4 regions of the Micromonospora sp. NPDC092111 genome follow, and region 1 is predicted to be linked to each of the others. Evidence: riboswitches for the same ligand, from Rfam matches in the RefSeq annotation. Region 1 holds a riboswitch; each other region holds the start of a gene.
What was found. Region 1 has a riboswitch for cyclic di-AMP ahead of ACIQG9_RS08555 (coiled-coil domain-containing protein). Riboswitches for the same ligand answer to the same signal wherever they lie in the genome.

Region 1 (4,066 bases):
GCGGGAGCGTCCGGAGGACTACCGGGACTACGCGCACGTGGTGGTGGACGAGTCGCAGGACGTCTCGCCGATGCAGTGGCGGATGGTCGGCCGGCGCGGCCGGCTGGCCTCCTGGACGGTGGTGGGCGACCCGGCGCAGACCGCCTGGACGGGCGACCCGGAGGAGCTGAGCCGGGCCCGGGACCAGGCGCTGGGCCGGCGGCGTCGACACCGGTTCACCCTCTCCACCAACTACCGCAACTCGGCCGAGATCTTCGCGGTGGCGGCGGCGGAGATCCGCCGGCTCTACCCGGACCTGGCGCTGCCGACCGCGGTCCGCTCCACCGGCGTGGACCCGGTCGCGTTGACCGTGCCGGCGGCGGAGCTGGCCCCGGCGACGGCGGGGGCGGTCGAGGCGCTGCTGGCCGAGGTGGAGGGGACGGTCGGGGTGATCACGCCGGTGCCGCGCCGGGACGAGGTCGCCGGCTGGCTGGGCGACCTGGGCGGCTCGCGGCTCCAGGTGGTGACCAGCCTCCAGGCCAAGGGCATGGAGTACGACGGGGTGGTGCTGGTCTGCCCGGGTGAGATCCGGGCCGACCCGGGTTCGGGGGTGCGGACGCTCTACGTGGCGCTGTCCCGGGCCACCCAGCGGCTCACCACGGTCGAGCCGGTGGGCTGACCCGGGCGGCTCCTCCTACGGCGGGGGTGACGGTCACTCACTTGCACATATAGCGATGTGAGCATAGATTGGGCCCGGTCCGCGGCGGCGACGGAAGGTGTGGACGTGGGCGCAGGTCATGACCACGGCGGGACGATCAGCAATGCCGCGCAGCGTCACCGCGGCCGGCTGTGGGCAGCGTTCGCACTGCTCACCGCACTCATGGTGGTCGAGGCGGTGGCCGCGTTCGGCACCGGCTCGCTGGCCCTGCTCTCCGACGCCGGGCACATGTTCACCGACGTGCTCGGCATCGGCATGGCCCTCGCCGCGATCACCGCCACCCGGCGGGCCGACCAGGACCCGCAGCGCACCTTCGGCCTCTACCGGCTGGAGGTGCTCGCCGCGCTGGCCAATGCCGTCCTGCTCAGCGGCGTCGCCGTCTACGTGCTGGTCGAGGCGGTACGCCGGTTCGGCGACCCGCCCGAGGTCATCGCCGGCCCGATGCTGGTGGTGGCGGTGCTCGGCCTGCTCGCCAACCTGGTCGCCTTCGGGCTGCTGCGGGAGGGCGCGAAGGAGAGCCTCAACCTGCGCGGGGCGTACCTGGAGGTGGTCGGCGACCTGCTCGGCTCACTCGGCGTGATCGCGGCGGCGCTGCTGATCGCCGGCACCGGCTGGTGGTGGGCCGACCCGGTGGTCGCCGTGGCGATCGGCCTGTTCATCCTCCCCCGCACCTGGCGGCTGGGACGGGCCGCCGTCCGGATCCTGGTCCAGGCCGCGCCGGAACATCTCCCGGTGACCGCGGTGCACGACCGGCTGACCGCCGTCCCCGGCGTGGCCGAGGTGCACGACCTGCACGTCTGGACGCTCACCTCCGGGATGGAGGTCGCCTCGGCGCACCTCACCATGGCACCCGGGGCCGAGGTCGGCACGGTGCTCGCCGCCGCCCGGGGCGCCCTGCGGGAGGACTTCCACATCGAGCACGCCACCCTCCAGATCGAGCCCGGCGCGGCACCCGGCGCGTGCGGGCCGTCCGACTGGTAGCCAGGGCGGCGGCGGATCGGGCATTTTCTGACCTGTTTTGCCCCCTTTAACGGGTTTCACTCCCGTACCCTCAGTCACGCAGCCGACCGGTGTCACATCCGTACCGGTAGGCTCGGCTCCGGCCTCCGCCAGGCGGCGCCCACCGGCGCCGGCGGTGGCCGCCGCCTAATCGCCCGGCAGGGCGAACCGGGGAACCATGTTCCTGGGGTGCATCCGCGTCAGCGGTAGGGATCTTCCGTCCCGAACCCGTCAGCTAACCCGGTCGGCGGCTGACGGAAGGACATCCGCATGCAGGTACGACGCACCACCGCACGGCTGCTGACCGCAGTCGCCGCGACGCTCGCCCTCGGCGTGTCGTCAGCGCCGTTCGCCGCTCCGGCCGCCGCCGCGCCCACCACCCGGCTCGCCGCTCCCGGGGACGACGACGAGGGCGGCACCCCGGCGTTGCGGGCCCAGCTCGATGCGGCCAGCAAGGGCTGGCTCGACGCCAAGGCCGCGCTGGACCGCTCCACGAAGCGGCAGCAGGAGTTGGACGGGCAGCTCAAGACCATCGAGGCGCAGCTCGTCGTGCAGACCGGCACGGTCGGCGAGATCGCCGGCGCGGCCTACCGCACCGGGCGACTCGGGCCAATGTCGGCCCTGCTCAACAGCAACAGCCCGGGTGGCTTCATGGACCGCGCGGCGGCGCTGGAGACGGTCGCCGCCCGGGAGGACCTGGAGCTGCGCAACCTGATCGAGACCCGGGACCAGGCCACCCGGACCAGGACCGCCGTGGGCCAGGAGATCACCGAGCAGCGCAAGCAGGTCGCCACCATGGCCAAGCGCAAGGACCAGGCCGAGCGCGCGCTGGAGGTGGCCGCCGCCGACAAGCCGGCCAGCACCGCCCGCGACTCGGGCAGTTCGGACGGCACGTCCAGCAGCGACGCCCGGCCGTCCCCGCGCAACTCCGACGGCTCCTGGCCGTCCGAGTCGTGCAGCGTCAACGACCCCACCCCGGCCAACGGCTGCATCACGCCACGCACCCTCAACGCCCTCCAGCAGGCCAAGGCGGCCGGTTACACCCGGTACGTCTCCTGCTTCCGGCCCAGCGGGTCGGGCGAGCACCCCAAGGGCCGGGCCTGCGACTTCGCCGCCCAGAAGAACGGCTTCGGCGGGGTGGCCAGCGGCGGCGACCGGACGTACGGCAACAACCTGGCCGCCTACTTCATCCGCAACGCCGACCGGCTCGGGGTGCTCTACGTGATCTGGTTCAACCGGATCTGGCTGCCCAGCAGCGGGTGGAGGGCGTACAGCGGGGGCAACGGCGACCCGTCCAGCAACCACACCAACCACGTACACCTGTCGATGTACTGAGCCGGCATCCGGTGGTCCGCCGCGCGGGCGGGCCACCGGTACGCCCGCCGACGTACGCCGGCTGTCGCCTGCCGGCCCACGACGACGCGCGCCGGGCCGACGAGCATCGGGGCCATGCGAAGACTCTCCCCCGCCGGCCGTAAGGCGCTGCTCACCGGCCATCTGGTCAGCTCGCTGGGCTGGCTCGGCGCGGACCTGGTGCTGCTCACCCTCGGCGTCGCCGGCCAGCGCGGGGCCGACCCGGCCGTGGTCTACCCGGCGGCGGCACTGGTCGCCACCTGGCTCTTCGCGCCGCTCAGCGTGCTGGTCTGGCTGGTCGGGGTGGCCAGCGCGCTGCTCACCCCGTGGGGGCTGCTGCGGTGGCGCTGGGTGCTGGTCAAGCTGGTGGTCACCACGGTGATGGCCGGCCTGGTGCTGTTCCTGTTCACCCCGAACCTGCGCGCCGCCGCCGACCCCGACGCCACCGCCCACCTGCGGGCGGACGTGATGATCGCACCCGCCGTCTCGACCACCCTGCTGGTCGCCCTGACCGTGATCTCCACCTGGAAACCGTGGGGACGCGTCCGACGGGACGCCCGAGCGCGCCGGACCGTCGCCGCCCGCTCCTGACCCGTTCCGGTGGATGGTCAGACGGGACCGCCGCCGCCCGATCCAGGCCCGTCCCGGTGTCCGCCTGGCCGGCCTGACCGCGCTGCCGGCCCAGGGTTGCCCGGCCGCCGCTCGCTCCAGGCCCGTCCCGGTCAGTCGGCCGCTAGACCGTCGTCGGCCCGGCCGTCCAGCACCGCGCCGAGCCGGGCGGCCAGGCCCAGGTGGGCGGCGCGGGCCTGCCGGAACGCGTACCCGAACAGCGGAGCCGGCGCGGCAAGGGTGATCTCCACGTCGATCCGCAGCAGGTCACCCTCCTCGCGGATCCGGGTGTGGTTACGCACCGTCGTGCCGGGCTGCTGCCGGGCCACCGTGACGATCTCGTCGTCGCCGGCCACCAGGACGTCGGCCTGGTAGGTGATGGGGAACCGCAACGGCCCCAACTCCAGC
Region 2 (4,066 bases), on a different contig from region 1:
GGCCACCGCGGCCGGCCTGGTCCGGACGGCAAAGAGCAGGACCAGCAGCACCGCCACGGTGAGCGCGCCGAGCATCGCCAGGCAGACGCTCCAGCCTGGCGACGGCGCACCGGGCTGCCCGGCGGGCCGGGCCGTGGCGCAGCCGTCCCCGGCACACCCCTGGCCCACATCCGGCACCATGGTTAACCGGCCGACCGTGTGGCCGGTCCCGGTCGACGCGCCGTGCCCGGCCCGGTGACCGCCGACGACGTGCGCGTCGTGGCCGAGGGTGTGCATCGCGGCCAGGCCGAACAGGGTGCCGACGAGCAGCAGCAGCCGGAGCCACCACCCGGTCGTCGCCATCGTCCTCGCCAGCCGCACGGTTCCACGCTAGCGGGCCCCGCCGACCGGCGGGCGGGGACCGGTGGGCTCGCACGCGCCGGGCACGGCGTGTCGGCACCGCTCCCCGACCGGCCGCTGAAGGTAAGTTCGCGCGCCGGGGCACGGCGAACCGCGCGGGGCGGGCGGGGTGCTGGCTACCATCGTCCGACGATGACCCGCCGTCCGCCGCCACCACCGTGCGCCCCGTCAGGGCCGGGCCGGGGTGGACGCCCGGGTCGCCCGCTCGCCGTACGTGACGGTGCCGGCACCCCGGGACGACACCGGGGCTTCGGTCCCGGCCGTCGTCGCCCGGTGGTGAACCGGCCGGCCGGTTGACACGTATCCCGTCCCGGATCGTTGGGAGAACTCGCACACATGGGCGCCGACCACACCCGTCCCGCTCCGTCCACCCCGCCCGGGGTGCGACGGATCCTCGTCGTGACCGTGGTCCCGCTGATCGTCGTCACGGTGATCGCCGCGCTGGTGCTCTGGCCCCGGCACACCCGGGAGCCCGACCAGGGCGGGCAGGTGCCCCGCTTCCACGGCACGGTGACCCGGGTGGTGACCGAGCCCTGCCCACCCGGCCCGGCCACGCCCGAGGGCACGCCGAGGGCCGCCGACGGCCCGTGCGGCACGGTGACGGTCACCGTCGAGCAGGGGCCGGACAGTGGCCGGCAGGTCGAGACGCCGGTCCCGTCGGGTCCGGGTGCGCCCAGGGTGGCGGTCGGCGACGAGGTGGTGCTGGTCGAGCTGACCGACCCGACCGATCCCTCGGCGAGCAGCTACAACATCGCCGAGCACCAGCGCGGCAAGCCGCTGCTCTGGCTGGTCGCCCTCTTCGCGGCGGCGATCGTGGCGTTCGGCCGGTTGCGCGGGCTGGCCGCGCTGGCCGGCCTCGGGGCCAGCTTCGCCATCCTGCTGACCTTCGTGGTGCCGGGCATCTCGGCGGGCGGCTCGCCGCTGCCGATCGCGGTCACCGGCTCCGCGCTGATCATGTTCGTGGTGCTGTACCTGACCCACGGGATCACCGCGCAGACCTCGGTGGCGGTGCTCGGCACCCTGGGCAGCCTGGTGCTGACCGGCGTCCTCGGCACGCTGGCCACGGCCGCCACCCACCTGACCGGGTACGGCAGCGAGGAGGCCACCACACTGTCGATGTACCAGCGCGACGTGGACCTGCACGGCCTGCTGCTGGCCGGGATCATCATCGGTTCGCTCGGCGTCCTGGACGACGTCACCGTCACCCAGGCGGCCACCGTCACCGAGCTGGCGCACGCCAACCCGGGGCTGTCCCGGTTGCAGCTCTACCGGGCCGCCACCCGGGTCGGGCGGGCGCACATCGCGTCGACGGTCAACACCATCGTGCTGGCGTACGCGGGCGCCTCACTCCCGCTGCTGCTCCTGCTCACCGCCGACAGCCGGCCGGTCGGCGAGATCCTGACCAGCGAGTTCCTGGCCCAGGAGATCGTCCGCAGCGCGGTGGCGACGCTCGGCCTGGTGGCGGCGGTGCCGCTGACCACCGGGTTGGCCGCCCTGGTCAGCACCGCCGGGCGTGGCCCCGCCGACGCCCCGCCGGGCGGGCCGGCGCCCACCCCTCGCCCCGCCCCCGACCGTGCCACGGCGCTTGAGGCGTTGAGCGCCCCCCGGCACGGCGGTCCGTCCACCCCGGCCCCCGCAGGGTGGCCAGATCCGGAAAGGAGCACGGACACCGCATGGTGACACTCCTCTGCGTGACCAGAGGCGAGTTCGCGGCTGTCGGCCGCGTCACTGGTCACGCACCGCCATCGGGAAATAACGCATTTAGTCGGGTTCTGGACGTAGATCCTCGGGACGACTCTCGGGTAACCTCGCTGCCGGTCACCGCCGAAGGCGCGCACCGGCGCCAGCGGGGCCACCGCCCAATCGCCGTACGGCGAACCGGGGAACCGAGCACCTGGGGTGAATCCGCACCAGCGGTAGGGGCCACTTCCGCCCCGAACCCGTCAGCTAACCCGGTCGGCGGTCGACGGAAGGGAAAACTGTGACGGCACCCCTGCGCCGCTGGTTGACACCGGTGGTGGCCGTAGTCGCCGCCCTGGCCATCGTCACCGGGCCGGCCGCCCCGGCGACGGCCGCGCCCAACACCCCCACCCCCTCGGGGCACGAGGAGGACGAGGAGCCACAGCTACTCACCGACGTCATCGAGACCACGAACCGTGAGTACTCGGCGGCGAAGACCAAGCTGGAGAAGTCCAAGAAGCGCCAGCTCCAGCTCGCCATCGAGGTGGCGAAGGCACAGCAGGAGCTGGACGCGCTGGCCCCGCAGGTCAACGAAATCGCGGCCCAGTCGTACCGGACGGGTCGGGTCGGCCCGGTCGCCGCGCTGCTGGAGAGTGACGCCCCGGACGCCTTCGTCCGGCGGGCCGCCGCGCTGGACGAGCTGAACATGGTCAACGCCGGCAAGCTGGCCGAGGTCAACGAGGTCAAGACCCGCGCCGAGCAGGCGAAGCTGGCGCTCGACGCCGAGGTGCGCGAGCAGCAGAAGCAGACCAACATCATGGCCAAGAAGAAGACCGAGGCCGACAAGGCGCTCGCCCTGGTCGGGGGCAAGGGCTTCACCGGCGGCCTGGTCAACGCCACCTCGCCGGTGGCCCGGGTCGCCCCGGGCCGGACGTCCGACGGCGAGTGGCGCGGCGAGTCGTGCAGCGAGAACGACCCGACCACCTCCGGCTGCGTCACGCCGCGCACGCTGCACATGTACAGGGAGGTCAAGCGGGCCGGCTTCAGCCGCTTCGTCGGCTGCTACCGCTCGGGTGGGCCGTGGGAGCACCCGAAGGGCAAAGCCTGCGACTGGTCGTTGCAGAACAGCGGCTTCAGCCCGTGGCACAACAACGACACCCGGATGTACGGCAACAACCTCGCCGCGTTCCTGATCCGCAACGCGGACCGGCTGGGCATCTACTACGTCATCTGGAACCGGCAGATCTGGTTCCCGGCCAGCGGCTGGAAGTCGTACTCCGGACCGTCGAACCACACCGACCACGTACACGTGTCGCTGTTGTAACCACCCCCGCGCCGCATCGAGGGCCGTCCCGCGTCTCGCGGGGCGGCCCTCGTCGTCAGCGGGGTCAGCCGGCGACGGCGGCCGGCTGGCCGACGGGGCCGGGCAGCGTCACGGCCGGGCCGTCGACCGGGGCGGGAGCCGGTGCCGGGTCCGGGGCGGAGGCCACCGTCCGCACCTCGCCGGCGGCGAGCCGGTACGACATGCCGACCACCGCGCACCGCCCGGCGGCGACCTCGGCGGCGATCACCGGGGAGTTGCCGAGCAGCACCTCGACGGTCTGCGCGATGTGGATGTCGACGATCCCGTCGATGTCGTGCACGCCCTCCTGGGCCGCGCGGCGCAGGCTGGGGCCGACGGCGGCGACGACCGAGTAGAGGTGCCCGGGGGGTTGGGTGCCGGTGCGGGCGGCGTCCCGGGCGGCCTGCACCGCGCCGCAGGAGTCGTGCCCGAGCACCACCACCAGCGGGGTGCCGAGGACCGTCACCGCGTACTCGACGCTGCCGAGCACCTCGGGGCCGGCGGTGTGCCCGGCGGTCCGGACGACGAAGAGGTCGCCCAGCCCCCGATCGAAGATGATCTCGGCGGCGAGCCGGGAGTCGGAGCAGCCGACGATCGCCGCGAAGGGGTGCTGGCCGTCGGCGACGGCGGCCCGGTGGCCGGCGT
Region 3 (4,066 bases), on a different contig from region 1:
TCGGCTGGGCGACCTTCCCGAAGCGCTCCCTGGACGTGATGGACGGCGTCGTCGTGCTCGGCGAGTCGCTGCCGGGCGGCACCGCCACCAACTACAACCAGGGCGACACCGGCACCCACGAGATCGGCCACTGGCTGAACCTCTACCACACCTTCCAGGGTGGCTGCTCCGGCTCGGGTGACAGCGTCTCCGACACCCCGGCCGAGGCGTCGCCGGCGTTCCAGTGCCCGACCGGTCGGGACACCTGCACCGCGACCGGCAAGGACCCGATCACCAACTTCATGGACTACACCTACGACTCGTGCATGTACCAGTTCACCGCTGGGCAGGCGAGCCGCATGGTGAACGCGTGGACCGCCTACCGCGCGGCCTGACGACATCGCAGACGCCGGTGCCGGCTCCGTCTCAGGACGGAGCCGGCACCGGCGTTTCCGGGGTCAGGCGGCCGTCCGGCGGGTGTCGAAGCCGTGCCGGCCGCGCCGGGTCGGGCGCTGCTCGGGCAACCCGGCGGCGCCGCCGGAGTGGGCCGCCACCGGATCCAGCCAGACCTGCACGGTGGACCGGCCGCCGTCGGGACTCATCGGGCCGCCGTGACCACGGCGGGTGAGCATGGCCACGTCGACGCCGAACTCGAAGAGCCGCCAGTCGACCTGCGGGGCCGCCCGGCCGACCTCGGCCACCAGGGCCACCCGGGCCGGGTCGGTCACCGGCTGGACGCGACCGGCGAGGTACGCCTCGTCGTCGCTCTCCTCCGGCGGGAACGAGTGGAGCGCGTACCGGCCGTCGCGTTCGAGGTCGCGGCGCTTGGGCGAGTCGACGACGAAGCAGAAGAGCCCGCCGTCGACGATCAGCGGGCAGACCGGGTGCACCCTGGGGCCGCCGTCGGCACGGACCGTCGCCAGGTAGCCGAAGCCTGACCCGTACTGCTGGAGGAGAAGGTGGATCCCGTCGGCGAGTCGGGGCTCGTCAGCGGCGAATTCGGACCAGGAAGCCATGCCGACATTCTATCGAACATGCGTTCGAAAAGCAGTCCGACACGCAGCTCATCCGGCTCGTTTCGATATGGTGTGCCGATGCTGCTCTCCGACCGGGACCTGGTCTCCGAGATCAAGGCAGGCGCGCTGGCGCTGGAGCCGTTCGAGCCCAGCCTCGTGCAACCGTCAAGCATCGACGTACGCCTCGACAAGCTGTTCCGGGTCTTCAACAACCATCTCTACACCCACATCGACCCGGCGGTGCAGCAGGACGACCTGACGTCGATGGTCGAGGTGCCGGAGGGTGAACCCTTCGTGCTGCACCCGGGCGAGTTCGTGCTCGCCTCCACCCTTGAGGTGATCTCGCTCGGCGACCAGCTCGCCGGCCGGCTGGAGGGCAAGTCGAGCCTCGGCCGGCTCGGCCTGCTCACCCACTCGACCGCCGGCTTCATCGACCCGGGCTTCTCCGGGCACGTCACGCTGGAGCTGTCCAACGTGGCGAACCTGCCGATCACCCTCTGGCCGGGGATGAAGATCGGCCAGCTCTGCATCTTCCGGCTGTCCTCGCCGGCCGAGCACCCGTACGGCTCGGAGGTCTACGGGTCGCGCTACCAGGGTCAGCGTGGGCCGACCCCGAGCCGCTCCTGGCGGAACTGGCGCACCTGGCCGACCCGCTGACCGTCCGGGCCCCGCCCGGGGCCCGGACGTCGGCGTCAGTCGGGCCGGCCGTAGCTGTTGACCGGCCCGTCGTCGACCCGCTTCATCTTGACCGGCTGGCCGGCCTGGGAGGCGTGCACCACCCAGCCGTCCCCCACGTACATCCCGACGTGGTGCAGGTCGGAGTAGTAGAAGACCAGGTCGCCGGGGCGCAGGTCGGCCCGGCTCACCCGGGCGGTCACCTGGCGCTGCTGCCGGGCGTTGTGCGGCAGCGACACCCCGGCCCGCGCCCAGGCGGCCAGCGTCAGGCCCGAACAGTCGTAGTTGTTGGGCCCGGCCGCGCCCCACACGTACAGCTTGCCGATCTGGGCGCAAGCGAACTTCACCGCCGTCCCGGCCGGGCCACCGGGGTAGCCGGCCGGGCACGGGGCCGGGCGCAGCGGCCCGCCACCGCCGTTGCCGTACACCTTGAGCCGCAGTTTCTGTAGCCGGTCGATCTCGGTGTTGATCTGGTTCTTCTTCGCCGCTAGCTGGGCCTCGGTGCGGGTGAGCTGGGCGACCATCTCGTCCAGCGGGGCCTTGGTCGCGGCGAGTTCGTCGCGCAGGTCGGCGACGGTCTGCACCTCGCGTTGCTGGCGGCTGGCGAACCGGTCCAGCAGCTCCAACTGCTCGACCACCTGGCCGGGCGTACGGCTGCCCAGCAGGGCGTTGACCGTGGAGACGTGCTGACCCTTGTACGCCTCGACGGCGAGGCCGCTGACCTGGTCCATGGCCTGGTCCACCCGGCGCTGCAACGGCGCGATCCGCCGGCCGAGCGTGTCGGCCTGCCGGCGCTTGGCGGCGAGGTCCTGCCGGGTGGCGTTGTGCTGCTCGATGATCGGTTCGAGCGTGTTCCAGTCCTGGTCGATCTGTCGTTCGATCTCGGCGACCGAGGGGTCGGCGTGGGCCGCCGTGCCGCCAGCGGTCAGCACGACCGCGGCTCCGGCCAGGGCGGCGAGGACGGCGGTGAAGCGGGACCAGCGTGGGCGCGGCGCAGCCGTCCGCCGGGCGACCTGGGTCGTCCGGCGCGACGGTGGCCGCGGGGCATGGTGTGCCACCGGGCTCCGGGCTCCTTCTTCCGTGACCGCCTACCGGGTTAGCTGACGGGTTCGGGCGGGAAGGGAGCGCCCTACCGCAGTGGTTGCGGATTCACCCCGGCGTACCTGGGTCCCCGGCTCGCCCGCAGGCGACTCGGCGGTGCCGGCCGTCGCCGCCCTGGTTGGGTGGACCTGTTGGCGGCCGACGATTGACCAGAGTAGAGATGGTCGTTATCGATCCGCAACCCGCCCGGCCGTGACACGTCGTTCCCGGATACACGGAACCCCCGGTCCACTGGACCGGGGGTTCCGCGCGTGTGGCGGTCAGCTCGGTCGGCGGAAGCCGGCCACCGGCATGTAGTTGATGCTGCTCACCTGCACCGGCTTACCGGTCCGGGGGGCGTGCACCATCATGTCGTTGCCCAGGTAGAGGCCCACATGGTGCAGGTCGCTGAAGAAGAAGACCAGGTCACCGGGGCGTGCCTCGGAGCGCGGGATGGGCCGGCCCTCGTTCCACTGGGCGCCGGTGAAGTGGGTCAGCGAGATCCCGGCCGCCTTGTAGGCGAACTGGGTCAGACCCGAGCAGTCGAACGAGCTCGGCCCGGTGGCGCCCCAGACGTACGGGTCGCCGACCTGCGCGCAGGCCACCCTGATCGCGGTACGGGCGGCGGCGGTCACCACGCCGTCGACGGTGGGGCAGCCCGCCACCTTCACGGTGGTCTTCGGCATTGATGCCTGGAGGCGCTTGATCTCGGCGTTGATCTTCGTCTTCTTCGCCGCGAGGTCCTTCTCCTGCTGCACCTCGGCGGCGATCAGCGCATCGAGCTTCTGCTTCTCGGCGTCGTACTTGCGACGCACGGCGAGCACGCTCTCGACCTCCTTGCGCTGCTCGGCGGCGAGCCGGTCCAGGATGGTCAACTGCTCGGCGAGGGTGCCCGGCTTGCTGGTGGTCAGCAGCGCGCTGAGCTCCTGCGACGGGCCTGTCTTGTAGTAGCGGGAGGCGAGGTCGCCGACCCGGCCGAGGGCCAACTCGCTCTGCAGGGCCAGCGGCTCGATCTTCTTCTGCAGGTCGGCGGCCTTCTTGCGGTTGACCTTCAACTGGGCGCGGACCTTGTTGTAGTCCTCGATGGTGGGTTCGAGCTGCTCCCACTGCTTGTCGATGGCCGCCTCGATCTCCTCGGGCGACGGCGCGGCGTAGGCCGGCACCGCGAGCATCCCGGCGCCGACGGCGACCGCCGCGACCAGGGTGAGCAGGCGGCGGGCGACCCGGCGCAGGGCCGCCGGACGAGCGGGCGGCTGGCCCTGGACGTGACGATGGAGGGGCATGGTTGCCACCGGCATCGACTCCTTTGCAACCGA
Region 4 (4,066 bases), on a different contig from region 1:
CGACGTTCTCCCGCATCCCGCCGGCCCGGGGCGGCTCGTCCCGGCCGCGCCGGCGTCGGCCCCGGCCGGGCGCGCGCCCGCCGTCGCCGGGCCCCGGGCACCTCCGGCGGGCTGATCCACCCGCGCGGGGGCCCGGCCCACCGCGACCGCCGCTACCCGAACCTCACCACCGCACCATCCGACCCGGCCCGGCGCTCCCGTGACGGACGCGCCGCCGGCACCGGACCCGGTGCGGACTCTTCCTCCGCAGTGCCGCTCCCGTGAGGTGCCGACCGTGAACACCGTGCTCTACCAGTTCCTGATCGAGGTCCCGACCGCCGCCGCCATCTGGTCCGCGCTGCTGGTGATCGTGCTCACCGTGCTCACCGTCCTCGCGGCCCGGCCGGAGCGGGACCGTCCGGCCGACGCCGAGCCCGCCGGCCCGTCGCCGGACGCCGCGCCGCAGCCCGCGGACCTGCGCCGGTACGCCGGGGAGGTGGCCGTCGCCGCGTCCGGGGCCGCGCAGACGGCCCGCCGTCGTCGGGCGGCCTGGCTGGCCGCCCAGGAGGACGTCGACCGCACCTGGCAGGCGTACGACGCGGCGGAGTCCGCCGCCCGCCGGTTCGCCGGGGCCGGTGCCCTGCCCAGCCCGCGTACGCCCCGCACCCCCGCCGAGTACGCCGGCCGGGAGCGCTGGCTGCACCAGACGGCCGTGGCGGCGCATTGGCGGGGGGAGTTGTCGGTGGAGCGGCTGCGCGACGTCTTCGCCCACCGGGACGGCTGGGACCAGCGCCGGCACCCGGTCGAGCAGGAGGTGCTGCTCGCCCGGGCGGTACGCGCGGAGCGGCGGGCGGCGTACCGGGCGGCGGCCGAACGGGAACGGAGGGCGTGGCGGGACGCGGAACTGGCCGCCGAGGCGGCCCGCGCCCTGGCCGCCGAGGCGTACGCGGCGGCGGGGCGGCTGCGCCCCGGCCGGATCCCCGCCCCGCGCCCGGCGGGACGGGGGACCCGTACGGCGACGGCGGCCCGCTGGCGTCCGGCCCGGGTGGGCTGACCCCCGTCGGGGCCGAATCGTTATCCGGAATGTGGTGAGCCCGGTCACCCGAAAGTCGAACCGGTCATCCGACCACAGCCGGTGACATCGATCGCGACGATCATCGGTGGTTGCCGCCGCGCTGTCCGGTTGCCGCCCGGTCGGGCCGCGACAACCAGGTGTCCCATTGAGTCGAGTCAGTGCCGAACTGCACCGGAAATCCGTCACCCTGGCCATGTTTGCGCAGCTCGGAGCGCTTGGCGGGGTGAAAGTCGACCAGTAGTGTCGCCTCGGTCCGGTGCGGTTTCCGATCGCAAGAGGCGACGCCGCGCCGACCCGCTCAATCGTGACCAGTCACGAACCGGGGACCCATTGCACCTGGGGTGAATCCACGGGCCACGGCCCGAGGTAGGGCGATCTTCCCGCCCGAATCCGTCAGCTAACCCGGTAGGCGGCGTCGGAAGGAGTTCCATCCTCGTGCAGCACGATCCCACCCCCCGGTCGTTCCCCCACCTCGGTGCCGGGTGCCGACGCCGGACCGTCGCGTCCTGACGCGCTGATCCCGGCCAACCGCCCCGCCGCCCGGTCCTCGTCCGGGCGGTCACTCGCCGAGCGGGCCCGCTGAACACCCCGATCCGCGGATGGCGTACCGCCATCTGCTGGCCCGGCGTGCCCGCCCCGCCCCCGTCCCGTGGAGGAACACCGTGAAGCACCACCTGAAGCGGCAGCTACGACGCCTGACCACCGAGCGTCGGTACCAGTTCGTCGCCGGCTCGGCCGCGGCCCTCGTCCTGGCGACCGGTGTCGCCGCCCTGGTCGACGGCTCCGACGACCGCCCGGCCCGGCAGACCCCGACCGCGGTGGCCGAGGCGGCCCCCCGGCTCGACGACGTGGCCACCCGCGCCCAGGCCCGGCTCGCCGCCACCCCGCCGGCCAGCCCGTCGGCCAGCCCTTCCGTGAGCCCGTCGGCGAGCCCGTCGCCGAGCGCCAGCAAGGCCAAGGCCACGGCAAACCCGGACCTGACCCGCCAGGCGGCGCCGAAGCCGCCGTCGTCGAAGGTCCTCAGCTACGACTACCAGGCCCAGACCACCTACTACTACTGCGGCCCGGCGGCGGTGCGCAACGCGCTCAGCGCGGCCGGCATCGACCGCACCCAGGATGCCCTCGCCGCTCAGCTCGGCACCACCGAGATGGGCACCAACTCGGCCGAGGACACCACCCGGGTGCTCAACGCGGTGGTGAAGGGCGACCCGTACCGGACCCGGATGTTCGCCGGCATGCCGAGTTCCGCGCAGATCGACCGGCTCCAGGCCGACGTGGTCGCGGCGGTCACCGACAAGCGGGCCGTGGTCGCGAACGTGGCCGGTGACGCCACCGACGTCGACGGCGGCTGGCACTCCTTCCCCGGCGGCCACTACATCGCCGTCGTGGGCTACCGGAACGACGGGCGTACCGTCCGGATCGCCGACTCGGCCGACCCGTCGCTGCCGGGGTACTGGGTCAGCACGGTCGACCTGGCGAACTGGATCGCCACCCGGGGCTACTCCGCCTGATCCTGCTCCGTACGCCACGGGCGTCGGTCCCCCTCGGGGACCGACGCCCGTGGCGTCTACCGGCGCGATGCGTCTCAGTAGTCGATGAAGCCGTACAGGGCCAGGTGGTTCGACTTCGTCCCGCTCACCGTGTGGCCGACGGGCGAGGGCCGCACGCCACCCCGGACGAAGAGATAGTCGATCTTACTTGAACCGCTGGTCGCCGCGGTGCCGTAGCCGGTCATGCCGAAGCCGCTCAGCGTGCTCGACGCGATGCCGGTGCGGTTGGCGTCGATCCCCACGATCCGGATCGTCGATGCGTTCAGCAGGCTGGTGGCGTCCGCGCCGAGGTGGATGCCGGTGTTCGCGATTCCGGTGTCGCCGTCGCCCGCGCAGGCGTTCTGCCGGTTCTCCTGTGGCAGGTGCATGGTGGCGGCGAACACGGAGGTGCCGGTCTCCTTGACGGTGAACCTGGCCGCGATGGCGCTCGTCCGCTTCCACTTGTAGTAGTCGGTGGTGTCCGGGTCACTGTTCGGCGGCTTGTAGAGGGTGCACCCGGCGCCGTTGTTGTAGGCCGTGCCCGGCTTCAGCCAGCCGGCGCTCCAGTACTTGGAGATGTCGCCGACGGCGAGGCTGAGGGTCCTGGTGTTCCAGATGATCGCATTGGTCTGCTTCTTCTTGAGATCGCCGAGCGCCTGCGAACTGCACTTGTGGGTGCTGCCCCAGGGCTCCGGGTCACTCCAGGCCACGATCGCCCCGTAGCTGCCGGCCGGGTAGCCGAACTTGGCCGAGAGCTGGTCGGCGTACGCCTCGGCCTGGCCGGTGCCGCGCACCTGTTGCACGATCAGGATGTCGGGTGCCACCACGCCGGCGGTGCCGGTCGCGCCGTTGTCGTCCACCAGCATCGAGGTGAGGTGGTCCGGCCCGGAGATGCGGGTGCACGACCCGTCGGAGTTGTTGACCACGAGGTTCTCGATGTTGTTGTTGTAGACCCGCAGGACCCGGTCGGCCGCCGCGACGGTGGTCTCGCCCGCCTCGGTCGAACGGGCCGACGCGGGTGCCCCCAGCAGCGGGGTGAGTGCGACGATCAGGAAAGCTGCCATCGGTGCCGACCAGTGCCTCGAACGCAAGAAACCGCTCCCATCCTGGCTGGTGCGATGGGCTGCTCCACCCATCCAGGCATCGAACTCTAGCGTGATCATCGTCGGTCGGATGTCCCTGCGCGCCCGGTCACCGCCCCCGAACCGGGCCCGCGGGACGAGCCCGCATTCCGCAGGGCGGCCGGTGGCTCGACCCGTACCGCTGACCGGCCGGGGCGCGGTGGACGGTCAGCCGCGGGAGGGGACGGCCCCGTCCCACGCGGCGGTGCCGGCGGTACGCGGGGCCGGCGGGTTCCAGCCCGGCTCCAGCTCCCGCCGGGCGGCATCGAGGAAGCCGTCGGCGTACGAGTCGGCCGGGAAGTCGCCCAGGTAGCGGCGGCGGGTCTCCCACCGGGCCGCCGCCAGCGGGTCGGTGTCCAGCA

Region 2: linked by a shared signal. The riboswitch ahead of ACIQG9_RS21965 (coiled-coil domain-containing protein) and the one ahead of ACIQG9_RS08555 (coiled-coil domain-containing protein) in region 1 are both predicted to bind cyclic di-AMP.
Region 3: linked by a shared signal. The riboswitch ahead of ACIQG9_RS12115 (NlpC/P60 family protein) and the one ahead of ACIQG9_RS08555 (coiled-coil domain-containing protein) in region 1 are both predicted to bind cyclic di-AMP.
Region 4: linked by a shared signal. The riboswitch ahead of ACIQG9_RS17270 (C39 family peptidase) and the one ahead of ACIQG9_RS08555 (coiled-coil domain-containing protein) in region 1 are both predicted to bind cyclic di-AMP.

The regions. Positions count from the first base shown of each region.
Region 1 is NZ_JBIVRQ010000003.1:1,870-5,935, reverse strand. It holds gene ACIQG9_RS08565 (HelD family protein) at 1-658, shown strand, start outside; gene ACIQG9_RS08560 (cation diffusion facilitator family transporter) at 764-1,678, shown strand; cyclic di-AMP (ydaO/yuaA leader) riboswitch at 1,831-1,962, shown strand; gene ACIQG9_RS08555 (coiled-coil domain-containing protein) at 1,967-3,031, shown strand; gene ACIQG9_RS08550 (hypothetical protein) at 3,146-3,640, shown strand; gene ACIQG9_RS08545 (SRPBCC family protein) at 3,772-4,066, opposite strand, start outside.
Region 2 is NZ_JBIVRQ010000012.1:49,651-53,716, forward strand. It holds gene ACIQG9_RS21955 (hypothetical protein) at 1-360, opposite strand, end outside; gene ACIQG9_RS21960 (YibE/F family protein) at 736-2,079, shown strand; cyclic di-AMP (ydaO/yuaA leader) riboswitch at 2,246-2,377, shown strand; gene ACIQG9_RS21965 (coiled-coil domain-containing protein) at 2,381-3,403, shown strand; gene ACIQG9_RS21970 (carbonic anhydrase) at 3,468-4,066, opposite strand, start outside.
Region 3 is NZ_JBIVRQ010000004.1:319,629-323,694, forward strand. It holds gene ACIQG9_RS12100 (zinc metalloprotease) at 1-374, shown strand, start outside; gene ACIQG9_RS12105 (pyridoxamine 5'-phosphate oxidase family protein) at 438-995, opposite strand; gene dcd (dCTP deaminase) at 1,074-1,652, shown strand; gene ACIQG9_RS12115 (NlpC/P60 family protein) at 1,688-2,728, opposite strand; cyclic di-AMP (ydaO/yuaA leader) riboswitch at 2,741-2,877, opposite strand; gene ACIQG9_RS12120 (C40 family peptidase) at 3,032-4,048, opposite strand.
Region 4 is NZ_JBIVRQ010000007.1:313,896-317,961, reverse strand. It holds gene ACIQG9_RS17280 (hypothetical protein) at 1-115, shown strand, start outside; gene ACIQG9_RS17275 (hypothetical protein) at 275-1,033, shown strand; cyclic di-AMP (ydaO/yuaA leader) riboswitch at 1,340-1,481, shown strand; gene ACIQG9_RS17270 (C39 family peptidase) at 1,717-2,565, shown strand; gene ACIQG9_RS17265 (hypothetical protein) at 2,640-3,647, opposite strand; gene ACIQG9_RS17260 (CDP-glycerol glycerophosphotransferase family protein) at 3,873-4,066, opposite strand, start outside.